DNA from 3 places in the Arthrobacter sp. SAFR-023 genome. Region 2 is predicted to be linked to each of the others. Evidence: predicted binding sites of a transcription regulator. Region 2 holds the regulator's gene; each other region holds the start of a gene.
What was found. The regulator HrcA, encoded in region 2, represses chaperone genes, less so after heat shock. The targets are predictions, from matches to a motif close to TTNGCACTCGNNNNNNNCGAGTGCNAA.
Positions count from the first base shown of each region.

Region 1: groES (co-chaperone GroES) is a predicted target of HrcA. The motif match lies at 2,207-2,233, and genes of this name have one in related genera.
Region 3: ACTHQX_RS17150 (Hsp20/alpha crystallin family protein) is a predicted target of HrcA. The motif match lies at 3,051-3,077, and genes of this name have one in related genera.

Region 1 covers NZ_JBQCMF010000001.1:451,888-456,261, reverse strand. Annotated here, with positions in the region: gene ACTHQX_RS02125 (shikimate 5-dehydrogenase) at 1-410, shown strand, start outside; gene ACTHQX_RS02120 (THUMP-like domain-containing protein) at 430-1,671, opposite strand; gene ACTHQX_RS02115 (hypothetical protein) at 1,852-2,160, shown strand; gene groES (co-chaperone GroES) at 2,390-2,683, shown strand; gene groL (chaperonin GroEL) at 2,768-4,374, shown strand, end outside.
Region 2 covers NZ_JBQCMF010000003.1:33,086-37,459, forward strand. Annotated here, with positions in the region: gene dnaJ (molecular chaperone DnaJ) at 1-925, opposite strand, end outside; gene hrcA (heat-inducible transcriptional repressor HrcA) at 984-1,997, opposite strand; gene ACTHQX_RS04360 (DUF3097 domain-containing protein) at 2,210-3,064, shown strand; gene ACTHQX_RS04365 (DUF4870 domain-containing protein) at 3,203-3,622, shown strand; gene hemW (radical SAM family heme chaperone HemW) at 3,729-4,374, opposite strand, start outside.
Region 3 covers NZ_JBQCMF010000016.1:84,917-89,290, reverse strand. Annotated here, with positions in the region: gene ACTHQX_RS17165 (alkaline phosphatase D family protein) at 1-521, shown strand, start outside; gene ACTHQX_RS17160 (NAD-dependent epimerase/dehydratase family protein) at 554-1,426, opposite strand; gene ACTHQX_RS17155 (GAF and ANTAR domain-containing protein) at 1,716-2,459, shown strand; gene ACTHQX_RS17150 (Hsp20/alpha crystallin family protein) at 2,466-2,954, opposite strand; gene ACTHQX_RS17145 (hypothetical protein) at 3,512-3,997, shown strand; gene ACTHQX_RS17140 (TetR/AcrR family transcriptional regulator) at 4,048-4,374, opposite strand, start outside.

The DNA of each region.
Region 1 (4,374 bases), on a different contig from region 2:
TGCGCGACGCGGGGTTCAAGGACGTGACCATCATCGCCCGCAACGAAGCAGCCGGCCGGGCGCTCGCCGATCTATACGGCTTTGCCTGGCGCGCAGAGCTCGGCAGCGGCCCGGAGGCCACTGCGGACATGGTCATCAACGTCACGCCGGTGGGGATGGCCGGGGGACCGGAGGCGGACGCGCTGTCCTTCCCCGCCGAAACCATTGAAGCCGCCAAGATCGTCTTCGACGTCGTGGCACTGCCGGCGGAAACACCGCTCATCAAGGCGGCGCGGGCGGCCGGCAAGCAGGTCATCACCGGAGCGGAGGTGGCCACGATTCAGGCGCTGGAGCAGTTTGTGCTGTACACGGGTATCCGCCCCACCGAGGAGCAGGTCCGCGACGCCGAGGCGTTCGTCCGCGCCCAGTAAGCCCTGTAGCAGCCAGCGGTTACACGGGCTCCACGGAGACAGCCACTCTTTCTTCCCCGATCCGGGTGAGGACCAGGGTGGCTGTCTTTTTGCCTGCGCCCTTGCTGCCGGCTTTACCCGCCCCCTTGCCTGCCGGCAGTAGCTGCCTGCGCAGCTCCTCAGGGGTGACGGACGTGCCGCGCTTCTTGATGTCCAGCACGCCGACGCCGTTCACCCGGACCCAGGCTTTGAGCGCCTTGACGTTGTACGGCATGACTTCCAGAACCCGGTAAGCCCGGGCGTACGGCGTGTCCACCAGCTCCGGGGCGCAGATGTAGGCGATGTGCTCATCAACGAGGTGGCCGCCCAGTCCGAGGGCGAGGTCTGCCACAAGCCCGGCGCGGATGACGGCGCCGTCCGGCTCGTACAGGAAACCCTCCACCGGGCCAACAGGGGCCACGGGTCCGGCGTCGAACTCCTCCCCGCTGGTGAGTTCGGCGGCGCCCTCTGCACCGATGACCAGGGCGGCCCGGCGGATGCCCGGGCGGGCCACGACGTTGAACCACAGCGTGACTTCCGTGACGTCGCCGTTCACCGAGACCCACTGTGCCTCGCAGTCCGCCGGCACCGACTCGTGCGGCATGCCGGGGCCCATCTTGACGCCGACGGCGCGCCCCGCGGCGGCCAGCGACTCCACGAAGGACAGCGGCGGAGAGAACGCCTCGGGGTCCCAGATCCGCTTGGTGCCGGACGTGGTGGTGGTGCGCCGGGCGGGGTCCAGCCAGACGCCGGCCCCGTCCTCCAGCTCCACGGACGTTGCGTCCGAATGGACCACCGTGGCGTGGGGAAAGGGAATGAGGTTGATCGTGGCGCAGGCGGCGGTGGTCTCGTCGACCTCCACGGCGGTCACGGCGATGTCCAGAGATGCCAGGGCCATGGCGTCCGCGCCGAGGCCGCAGCCGAGGTCCGCGACATGGCTGACGCCAGCCTGGGCAAAGCGCTGGGCGTGCCTGGCAGCGACGTTGAGCCGGGTCGCCTGCTCCAGGCCGGCCTGGGTGAAGAGCATCTGCTGGGCAAACTCACCGAACTTGGCCTCGGCCCTGGTCCGGAGCCGTGACTGTGTCAGGACGGCGGACACGAGTTCGGGGGAGTGGCCGGCCTTGCGGAGGCTTGAGTTGAGGCTGAAGGAGTCGTCTTCCCGGTAGGGTCCGAGCGAGGCCAGCAGCTCCCATCCTTCTTCGGTTAGGAGTGGGGCGATCTGGTCCTGCGGTGCTTCAGACATGGGATCAAGCCTAGTGGAGCGGCCGCCCGTGCTCTTCCCGATCGGCCTGCTCTTCCCGATAGGGTGGTCTGAATGGAATCCAGCGCAACGCCAACCCCAGGTCAGTCCGATTCAGGTCAGCCCGAAAGCACCGGCCCCGGTCCGGCACAGCATAGCCGCCTGGTCCGGTACGCACGTCCGGTGCTGATCGCTGGAGCCGTTGCCGCCGTCGTCTGTCTTGTCCTGCTGGTGATCATCTTCCTGCTGGATTCCTTCAATGCCACCGTCTACTCGGTGGGCGGCAAGAACATCAGCGACGCCACCGAGGAAGCCCGGCAGATCCGGGACCTGTACCTGGGGGCGCGCGTTGGCGGCATCGTGGCGCTCATCGTGTCGGTCGTGACCGCGGCGGCGGCCGCCGTCGTGCTTGTCCGCGAACAGCGGAAAGCGGGGGACGAAGAGGCCGACGGCGGCCCGGACCTGGGGTTCGACGACCTCGCCGGGCGCTGAACCGCCCGCCGAAATCGGGTCCGTGCGGGTTACGGCGGATGAAATTCTGGCACTCACCTTGACCGAGTGCTAACCCCTTACATAGAGTCATCATTAGCACTCTCCCTAGGAGGGTGCTAACACACGAAGAGCTGCCAGCCTGGCTGCTGCCGGCACCGCGACGACGGTCTGCCGCCACGGCGCAACAGTTTTTACTGTCCATGAATTTTGACGAAAAGGAGAGGTCCGAGTGTCGGTCTCTATTAAGCCTCTTGAGGATCGTATTGTTGTCCGCCCGCTCGAAGCCGAGCAGACCACGGCTTCCGGCCTGGTCATTCCGGACTCCGCCCAGGAGAAGCCGCAGGAAGGCGAAGTTGTTGCAGTAGGCCCCGGCCGCTTCGAAGACGGCAACCGCGTACCGGTCGACGTAGCCGTTGGCGACGTCGTCATCTACTCCAAGTACGGCGGAACCGAAGTCAAGACCGGCGGCACCGAGTACCTCGTGCTCTCCGCCCGCGACGTTCTGGCGATCGTCGTTAAGTAACTCTTTGGATCCCCGTGCCGCTGCCCGAGTCTGATTCTGTCTGACCGGGCGGCTGCGCGGGGTTCTGTCTTGAAAGGACAAACCATGGCAAAGCAGCTTGCGTTTAACGACGCTGCCCGCCGGTCGCTTGAAGCCGGCATCGACAAGCTCGCCAACACGGTTAAGGTGACGCTTGGTCCCCGCGGCCGCAACGTCGTGCTGGACAAGAAGTGGGGCGCCCCCACCATCACCAACGATGGCGTGACCATCGCCCGGGAAGTCGAACTGGACGACCCGTACGAGAACCTTGGCGCCCAGCTGGCCAAGGAAGTCGCCACCAAGACGAATGACGTCGCCGGTGACGGCACCACCACCGCAACCGTGCTCGCCCAGGCACTGGTCAAGGAAGGCCTGCGCAATGTTGCCGCCGGCGCCGCTCCTGGCCAGATCAAGCGCGGCATCGAGGTCTCTGTCGAGGCCATCGCAGCGCGCCTGCTGGAGAACGCTCGTCCCGTCGAGGGCACCCAGGTGGCCAACGTTGCCGCCATTTCCGCGCAGAGCGACGAGGTTGGAGAGCTGCTCGCCGAGGCATTCGGCAAGGTCGGCAAGGATGGTGTGATCACCATCGAGGAATCCTCCACCACGCAGACCGAGCTGGCGCTGACCGAGGGCATGCAGTTCGACAAGGGCTACCTGTCCCCGTACTTCATCACCGACACCGAGCGCCAGGAAGCCGTCCTCGAGGACGCCCTTATCCTGATCAACCAGGGCAAGATCTCCTCGGTGCAGGAATTCCTGCCGCTGCTGGAGAAGGCGCTGCAGAGCTCCAAGCCGCTGTTCATCATCGCCGAGGACGTCGACGGCGAGGCCCTGTCCACGCTGATCGTCAACCGCATCCGCGGCACCCTGAACGTGGTTGCCGTCAAGGCTCCGGGCTTCGGTGACCGCCGCAAGGCCATGCTGCAGGACATCGCGACGCTGACAGGCGCCCAGGTTGTGTCCCCGGAACTGGGCCTGAGCCTGGACTCCGTTGGCCTCGAGGTGCTGGGTACCGCCCGCCGCATCACGGTGACCAAGGACAACACCACCATCGTCGACGGCGCAGGTTCGGCCGAGGACGTTGCAGCACGCGTTGCGCAGCTGCGCGCCGAGCTGACCCGCACCGATTCCGACTGGGACCGGGAAAAGCTGCAGGAACGCCTGGCCAAGCTGGCCGGCGGCATCGGCGTGATCAAGGTCGGCGCAGCCACCGAGGTTGAGCTGAAGGAAAAGAAGCACCGCATCGAAGATGCAGTGTCCTCCACCCGCGCCGCCCTCGAAGAAGGCATCGTGGCCGGTGGCGGTTCCGCCCTGATCCACGCGCTGAAGGCGCTCGACGAGGACCCGGCCGTCACGGCACTCGAAGGTGACGCGGCTGCCGCCGTCGGCATCGTCCGCCGTGCCCTGGTCCAGCCGCTGCGCTGGATCGCCCAGAACGCCGGCCACGACGGCTACGTTGTGACCGCACGGGTTGCCGAGCAGGACAACAACCACGGCTTCAACGCCAAGTCCGGCGAGTACGAGGACCTGATCGCGGCGGGCGTCATTGACCCCGTCAAGGTCACCCGTGCCGCTCTTCGCAACGCAGCCTCCATCGCTGCGCTGGTGCTCACCACCGAAACCCTCGTGGCTGACAAGCCGGCCGAGGAAGACGAGCACGCAGGCCACAGCCA
Region 2 (4,374 bases):
GGCCGCGGAGGGTGATGATCTCACCGGACTGCGTGCCCGCCTTGACGTCGATCTCCTGCTTGCCGTCGAAGGTTTCCAGGCTCACTTCCGTGCCGAGGGCAGCGGCGGTCATGGGAATGTTCAGGGTCGCGTGGAGATCGTCGCCCTCGCGGACATACGTGGGGTCGTTGTTAACGCGGATTTCCACGTAGAGGTCACCGGACGGCCCGCCCGCCGGACCGGCCTCGCCCTGGCCGGAGAGCTGGATCCGCGTGCCGGTGGCCACACCGGCCGGGACCTTGATGGTCAGGGAGCGGCGGCTGCGGATGCGGCCCTGGCCGCTGCATTCGTTGCAGGGGTCCTTGATGACGGTGCCGAAGCCCTCGCACGAACCACAGGGGGCGGCGGTCATGACCTGGCCGAGGATGGAACGGACCGCCCGCTGCACCTGTCCACTGCCGCCGCAGATGTCGCAGCGTTCCGGGTGGCTGCCCTCCCGGCAGCAGGATCCTTCGCAGGTGGGGCAGGTGACGGCCGTGTCCACTTCGAGCTTCTTGTTGACGCCGAACACGGCGTCGCGCAGGTCGATCCGCACGCTGATGAGCGCGTCCTGGCCGCGGCGGACGCGGGACGCGGGGCCGGAGGTGCCGCCGGCGCCGAAGAAGGTGTCGAAGATGTCCTGGAACGCGAAGCCCTGGCCGGCATAACCGCCGCCGCCGAAGCCGTTGTCGGTCCCGTTCTCGTTGCCGGTGGTGTCGTAGACCCTGCGCTTCTGCGGATCGGACAGCACCTCGTAGGCGTGGGTGACGGCCTTGAACCGTTCCGCGGCGTCTTCCCCGGGATTGACGTCCGGGTGCAGCGAACGGGCCAGCTTGCGGTAGGCCTTTTTGATCTCCTCGCCGGTGGCTTCCGCGGAGACTCCAAGAACGTCGTAGTGGCTGCTCAAAGTTCGTATCTCTTCCTCGTTGTACTGCCTGTTGTCAGGGGATGTCCGGGGCGTGTGGTCACGGGCCCAGAATCCTCGAAAGATAGCGGGCCACCGCGCGCACGGCGGCCATGGTGGTGGGATAGTCCATCCGGGTAGGGCCCAGTATGCCCACCTTGGCGGTGGCGTCGGGGCCGTAGCCCGTGGCCACCACCGATGCCTCGGCCAGCCCGTCGTAGGGGTTTTCCCGGCCGATGCTGACGGCCACGCCGCGCGGGTCCTGCGCCATGTCGCTTAGGAGCCGCAGCATGACCACCTGCTCCTCAAGGGCCTCAAGGACAGGTCCGATGCTGAGCGGGAAGTCCACGTTGGACCGTGCCAGGTTGGCCGTTCCGGCCAGGACCATGCGGTCTTCCCGGCTGTTGTGGGAGAGGCCCTCCAGTCCCTTGCCCAAAGCCATGGCTACGGGGCGCTCGGCGGGCGTGCAACCGGCCACGACGGCGGCCAGGTGCTGGGGCAGGATGGCCACCGGCGTTCCGGCCACACCGGTCAGGAACCGGGTGCGCAGGGCGGCCAGGGTGTCGTCTGACAGGTCCTGTCCGGCGTCGACGACGCGCTGGTCAACTTTGCCGGAGTCGGCGATCAGCACGATCAACACCTTCCGCGGCGCCAGCAGCACGAATTCAATGTGCCGGACCACGGCACGGCTCAGGTGCGGGTACTGCACGACGGCGACCTGGTTGGTCAGCTGGGACAGGAGCCGGGCCGTCCGGTCCAGGACGTCGTCGAGGTCCTCGGACCCCTCAAGCAGGGTCTGGATGGCGCGCTTCTCCGCCGGAGAGAGCGGCTTGACCGCGGAGATCTGGTCGACGAACAAGCGGTAACCCTTGTCCGTGGGAATCCTGCCCGCACTGGTGTGGGGGGCAGTGATGAGGCCCTCGTCCTCCAGGGCCGCCATGTCGTTGCGGATGGTGGCGCTGGAGACGCCCAGATGGTGCCGTTCCACGAGGGCCTTGGAGCCGACCGGTTCGCGGGAATGGACATAGTCCTCCACGATGGCGCGCAGCACCTCAAGCTTCCGTGGTTCGCTCACCGTCCACCTCCTTTTGGCCGTAACCGCTCCGGGCGTTAGTCCCGCCTGCAAACGCTGTGGTTAGCACTCGACATGCCCAAGTGCTAACAAGTCTAATATGAGTCGCCCCGTTGTTAGCATTGGTACCGCTCCGGGCGAAATTCCGGGCGCCTTTCCCCCGGCGGCACGCCCGCGGCCGGAGCGGCTCCTTTCGAATGCAAAGCGGTGAACAAATGCAGTACCAGACCTGGGGCCCGCAGGAGATCGCAGTGCCTGCCAAGAACAGCCTGCCCGAGGTGCCGGTGGAGCGCGGCATGGTGCTCGAGGACGTCCAGTCCGGCTGGGTGGGCGCAGTGATCCGGGTGGAGAAGTCCGGCGGCATGCACCTGGTGGCGCTCGAGGACCGCCGGGGAAAATCCCGGTCCTTCAAGCTTGGCTTCGGCTTTCTCCTGGACGGCCAGCCAATCCGCCTGATGCCTCCCGCGCCCAAGGCGAAGCCCGCGGGATCGGGCACAGCCGGGCGGACGGCGTCGGGTTCGGTGCGGGTGGAAGGGCAGCGCGCGCAGGTGGCCAAGGCCAGCCGGATCTGGGTTGAAGGCAAGCACGATGCCGAACTCGTGGAAAAAGTCTGGGGCGACGACCTCCGGGTGGAGGGCATCGTCGTCGAACCCCTGCACGGCATCGATGACCTGACGGCGGCCGTTGCCTCCTTCCGCCCCGGCCCCGGCCGCAGGCTGGGCGTCCTGGTGGACCATCTGGTCCCCAATTCCAAGGAGTCAAGGATTGCCGACGCCGTAATGGCGTCACCCGGCGCCGCCGGCAACGTGCTGATCGTGGGCCACCCGTACGTCGACGTCTGGCAGGCGATCCGCCCGTCGGTGCTGGGCATTCCGCAGTGGCCCGTGGTGCCGCGCGGTACGGACTGGAAGACCGGCATCCTCACCGCCTTCGGCTGGCCGCACGAGACCAAGGAGGACGTCGGCCTCGGCTGGCAGAAACTCCTCGGCGCCGTACGCACCTACGCCGACCTTGAGCCCGCCCTGCTGGGCCGGGTCGAAGAGGTCATCGATTTCCTGACAGTTCCCTAATTCCCATCGCTACGCTCCCCGGATTCGGCGTTGAGCCCGCGTTTGCCCCGATGGCCCGGTATCCTTGGTACGGCGGCACCGCACGGCGGCCCCGGCGCCAAGGCACTATCGCACCAACGCAAGCTTAAGGAAGACACCGTGGCACAAGACGCTCGCGACCGCAGGGACACACAGTCCGGCCAGGACCTGCCCCAGTACCATGGCGTTCCGGCGAATGCGCTTCCGCTCACCGCCAGCGAGGACCGGCAGTGGGCCACCCTGGCCCACTTCGGCGGCATCCTCGGCTGTGTTCCGGCGCTGCTGATTTACCTCATCTTCCGCGACCGCGGCCCGTTCACCGCGCAGGAGTCCAAGGAAGCCCTCAATTTCACGCTGCCGCCGACGATTGCGGCCTTCGTGGCCAACCTGCTGGTGCTGCTTCCCGTCGTCGGCAATTTGTTCGCCGTCCTGGCCACACTCATCTGGATCGCGCTGACCTGCTTTGCAGTATCCGCCGGTGTCCATGTCAACAAAGGCCAGCCGCACCGGTACCCGTACAACCTCCGCTGGATCAAGTAGCCGGCTGGACCACGTAGCCAAATAGCAACGCGAGGTCAGTTGCAGCCCAATCCGCTAGGGATATGGGGCTGTAAGTGACCTCGCGTTGCTTTATGTGTTGTCGCGGCTAGTCCGGCAGGATCCTGCGGACCACGGCATCCGCCAGCAGCCGGCCCTTCAGCGTGAGGACCAGGCGGCCTCGGAACGCCTCCTCAGGCACCACGAGGCCGTCGGCGATCAACCCGGCCACGGCCTTCCTGCCGCCCGGCGAGAGGGCAGCGGTTTCGAGCCCCGCGGAAAGCCGGGCTTCCAGCATGACCTTTTCGACGCCCCGGGTTTCGGCGTCGAGCGTTTCGCGTCCTGCTGCCGGCGAGACGCCTGAGCCGAGCCGTCCGGCATAGGCGGTGGGGTGCTTGACGTTCCACCAGCGCACCCCGCCCACGTGCGAGTGCGCGCCCGGGCCGATGCCCCACCAGTCGTCCCCGCGCCAGTAAGCGAGGTTGTGGCGGCACGCCTGCTCCGGCGTCGCGGACCAGTTGCTGACCTCGTACCAGCTGAGGCCGGCGTCGGAGATCATTCTGTCGGCGAGTTCGTACTTGTCGGCATGGTCGTCGTCGTCAATTCCGGGAACTTCGCCGCGGCGGATCTGGGCGGCGAGCTTGGTGCCGTCCTCAATGATCAGCGCGTAGGCGCTGATGTGGTCCGGCCGGTACGACAGGGCGGTCTCGAGCGAAAAGCGCCAGTCCTCGAGGGACTCCCCCGGTGTTCCGTAG
Region 3 (4,374 bases), on a different contig from region 2:
TGAACGGTTTCCGGAAGTCCAAGGCGCGCTGGGACCTCCTGGGGCAGCAGGTGTTCTTCGCCGAGCGGGACCGCAACCAGGCCGCCGACATCGAGGACGTGTCCATGGACGGCTGGGACGGCTACGCTTCCTCCCGCCGCCGCATCACCCAGGGTTGGGTGGACGCCAAGGTGCGCAACGCCGTCGTCCTCACCGGCGACGTCCACCGCAACTGGGCCAACGACGTCAAGGTCGACTACAAGGATCCGGACGCGCCGGTGGTGGGCTCGGAACTGGTGTGCACATCCGTCACCTCCACAGGCAACGGCACGGGCTCCGTCTCGGACCCCACCATGGCCTGGAACGACCACCTGAAGTTCTTCAACGACCAGCGCGGCTATGTCCGGACCACCATCGCGAAGGATTCCCTGACGGCAGATTTCCGGGTGCTGGACTACGTCAACACCCCGGGCGCAGCGGTCAGCACCAAGGCGTCCTTCCGGATCGACGACGGCGTGCCCGGCCTCCAGCCCCGCGCCTAGTTCCCCGCTTCCCACGGGACAGCTGTGGGTGGTCAGTCCTCGGTGGGCGTGGTGCGGGTCGAGTGGTAGTTCCGCCAGCTGTGCTCGGGCGCGTAGCCAAGGAGCCGCTTGGCCTTGTCGATGGACAGCAGGGTTTCATGCTCGCCGAGCTCCTTTGTCACCTTCACCTGCGGGAACACCTCCGCTGCCAGGCTGGCGGTGGAGCGGCTCATGACGGTGTCCTCGTTGGCGATGATGAACGCCTCGAACCCCGGTGTGCGGTATTCCAGCGCGCGTGCCACCGCCTGCGCGCCGTCGCGCGCATCGATGTAGCCCCAGAGGTTCCACTTGCGCAGGGCCGCGTCCCGGTCAAAGGACGGAAACTCCTCGTAGTCCTCCGGATCCATGACGTTGGAGAACCGGAGGCCAACGATGCTCAGCGCCGGGTCCCACCGCGTCATCTGGACGGCCATCTGCTCCTCCAGGTGCTTCACCAGCGAGTAGGTGCTTTCCGGCCGGGCCGGATACTCCTCGTCCACGGGGATGTAGGGAGGGTCGACGTCGAACGGCAGTCCCAGCACCGTCTCACTGGAGGCGTACACGATTTTCTTGATCCCGGCCCTGCGGGCCGCCTGGAACACGTTGTAGGTGGACAGCATGTTGTTTTCGAAGGTGGCGGCGTCCGGCACCAGGCCGGGTGCCGGAATGGCGCCCAGATGGACTATCGCGTCGAAGCCCTGGTGCCGGTCGTCCAAACCCATGATGACGTCAACGACCTGCCCGTAGTTCCGCAGGTCCACGGCGGCGAACTGTGGACTCCGGCTCCCCGTCCGGTCCAGGTTGAGGACCGAATGGCCGTCCCCCACAAGCCTGCGGACCACGTTCCGTCCAAGTTTTCCGCTGCCTCCCGTTACGGCAATTCTCACCGCGGCCTCCTCCTGTTCGCTGGCCGGCCCTGGTCCGGGCGGCCGTGCTCCGATGGCCGCAGCGGCTATCGCCGCCCGGCACCTTCCCCCAGCCTAGGGCCCGCGGCTGTAACCGCTGCCATGGCTCATGAAGAACTGGTGTATATTTTCTCGGTACGGTTTAGCAGAAGGCCGTTGGATTGTTGTTCGATCCGGCACCTTGCTTGCTGCTACCGCCCCGGCCACGGGGTCCCCTGCACTGCACGCCCGCCGGTTCGTCTTGACCTGAGCGAAACGGTACCGAAAAATCGTGGCCAGCGAGTCCACCGCAAAACCTGAAACCTCAATCACGGAGCACCTCAACGAGCTTGTGCTCAGCAGCTCCGACGTGGGCGAATTCCTCCATGAACTTGCCCGGATCTCCGCACGCAGCCTCTCCGAACCGGGCGACGAGGTCCTCTGCGGCGTGACCCTGCTGCGGCACCGCAAGGCAGCAACCGTAGCAAGCAGCAGCCCCGAGGCGCAGGCCATGGACGAGATCCAGTACGACTTCGGCGACGGCCCCTGCATGACGGCATCGCGCGAGCAGGTCACGATCCATATCACGGACCTGGAAAACCACGACCGCTGGAAGAGCTACGCCGAGAAGGTCGTGGGGTACGGCGTCCGCTCCATCCTCGCCATCCCGTTCGTGCTCGAGGGCGAGACCCGGGCCGCCTTGAACCTTTACTCGCACCGAAAGGGCCGCTTCGAGGGCCGGGTCCTTGAACTGGCGCAGGACTTCGTCAGCCAGACCTCAATGGCCCTCCGGCTGGCCGTCCGCTTCGCCCATTACAGCGACGCCGCGGCCAACCTCAAGGCCACGCTGGAAACCAGGACGGTAATCGACGTCGCCGTCGGCGTGATCATGGCGCAGAACAGGTGCAGCCAGGAGGAAGCCTTCGAGCTGCTCAAAGCAGCGTCGAGCACCCGCAACATCAAGCTGCACAGCGTTGCGACGTCGATCGTTGACTCGCTGGGCCAGGGCCCGGCGAAGACCCACTACCAGGGCTAAGCCAGCCTAGGGGCCACCGAAACTCTGGCCTTCGGGTTCCTGCCCCATGTCCCGTGAACCCCCGGTTCCGGTACCGCCAGTTCCCGCACCCCTGGAGACGCGGACCTTCCTGGCTCCGGCAGCGGGCTCCTCGGACAGCGGAACTCGAACTTCCAGAACGCCGTCGGTGTACGAGGCGCGGATGTCCTCCTGGTTCACCGGGCCGGGAAGGCTTACCATTCGCGAAAACGTGCCGAAGCGGAATTCCGAGCGGTACCCTTCCTTGTCCTTGTGCTCCGATTTTTCTTCACGGCGGACTGTGATCTGCAGCTGGCTGCCGGCGAGGGTGATGTCGACGTCATTGTCAGGATCGATGCCCGGTGCTTCGGCCTTTACCACCAAGGAACCGGCTTCCCGGTATTCCTCCACCCGGAGCCACGCGTCCATATCCCCCTCCAGGAAACGGCGGAAGGGTTCCGGGATATCCACGCCGCCCCGCCTGAATATGTTGGTCATCGCTCTTACCTCCTGTCAGCTTCCGGCCCCAATGCAGGATGCGGAGGACCGGAACGGGTCCCAACACCACAAAGCTACGCTCCTGCGGAGCGCTTGTTAAGGCGCAGTAGGGGCGCGTGCCAACCGCTGCCCATGCAGCCTCCGGCCCCGCCAGCAGGACACCGATCTGGCACCGATCCTGAGATTTCCTTGGGAAAACCCGGGAAGTTTCCGGCTGCAGCTCCAGGCCGTGCGCCAATGCGCACGTTTTCGCCGCCCGGACCCCCCAGAATCCGCACGGAACCTGCTATCGAGGGGTGCGGGCACCGAGCTTTTCACAGGAGGCATGCCGCACATTGGCACCATGCAAGGGATCAGGCAGCCAAAGGAGGAGCCCCCGGTGAAGACGCTGTTACTGCTGTGCATTCCGGTGGTTGCTTTCGCAGCACTCAACGTCTGGAACCAGGCGGTTGCGGAGCCCACGCCTCTTAAGGAACCAGGCATAGTGGTGGCGGAGGTCTCCACATCAGCCAGTGCAGAATTCACGGCGGGAAACGAGACCATTCACGGAGGTCCTGATGGACGCTAACACTGCCACCCCTGGCGAGCCCAATCGGCTCAACGTCCCCTCCGAACGTGGGAGATACCCCGAGGATGCAGCGAATGAGTTGGAGGAGTTCTGCAGCGAATCGCTGAGGTCGATCGACAAGACGGTGATGCGCGCCCAGGTCATCGAACTCATCCTGGACATCCTCGCCACCACGGATGTGGAATCGGAAGCCAGGCACCGACTGCTGCAGCACCTGGCCCTGCATCCGGGGTCCCCCGAGCAGGCGCTGCTGTGCCACCTGAGCGAGAACGCCTGCCTTCCGCCGGCCGCGGGCGGCGACAGCCTGACGGCGGACGGAGACAGTCTTCCGGCGGGCGGCTTCCTCCCGGCGGGCGCAGACTACTTCGCGGCTGGGGCGGCGGACCGGCCCGCGCAAGGCAGCGGGGACTCGGGTGAAGGATCGAAGTCGAGGTGGCTCCCGGCCCCACTGCGGAACCTGCTGCGGCGCGACTGATGTGGACCGGCCGCTGAAGAGGGCCTGGCGGCGGCCGGCCTCCGGCAGTGTCAGCTCCGGTGGTGCCCGATCAGCCAGCCTGCCATCTGCTGCGCCCGCTTGGAAGCGAGGAAGTCGCCTTCCGTTGCGGAGATGATGGAGCCCTTCATCAGGATGTGCCAGGAGCGCGCGAATTCGTCAGGGCGTTCGAGTCCCGCCTCCTCGGCGAGCGCCTGGATGTGCCCGCGGATTCTGGCGAGGTAACCGATGCTGGCCTCGCCAAGCGGATGATCCGGGCCCATCTCCAGGAGGACGTTGATGAAGGTGCACGCCTCAAAATCGTCACGCTGGAACCAGTCACCGAAGACGTCAAAGATGGCCAGCAGGCGCCCTTCGGG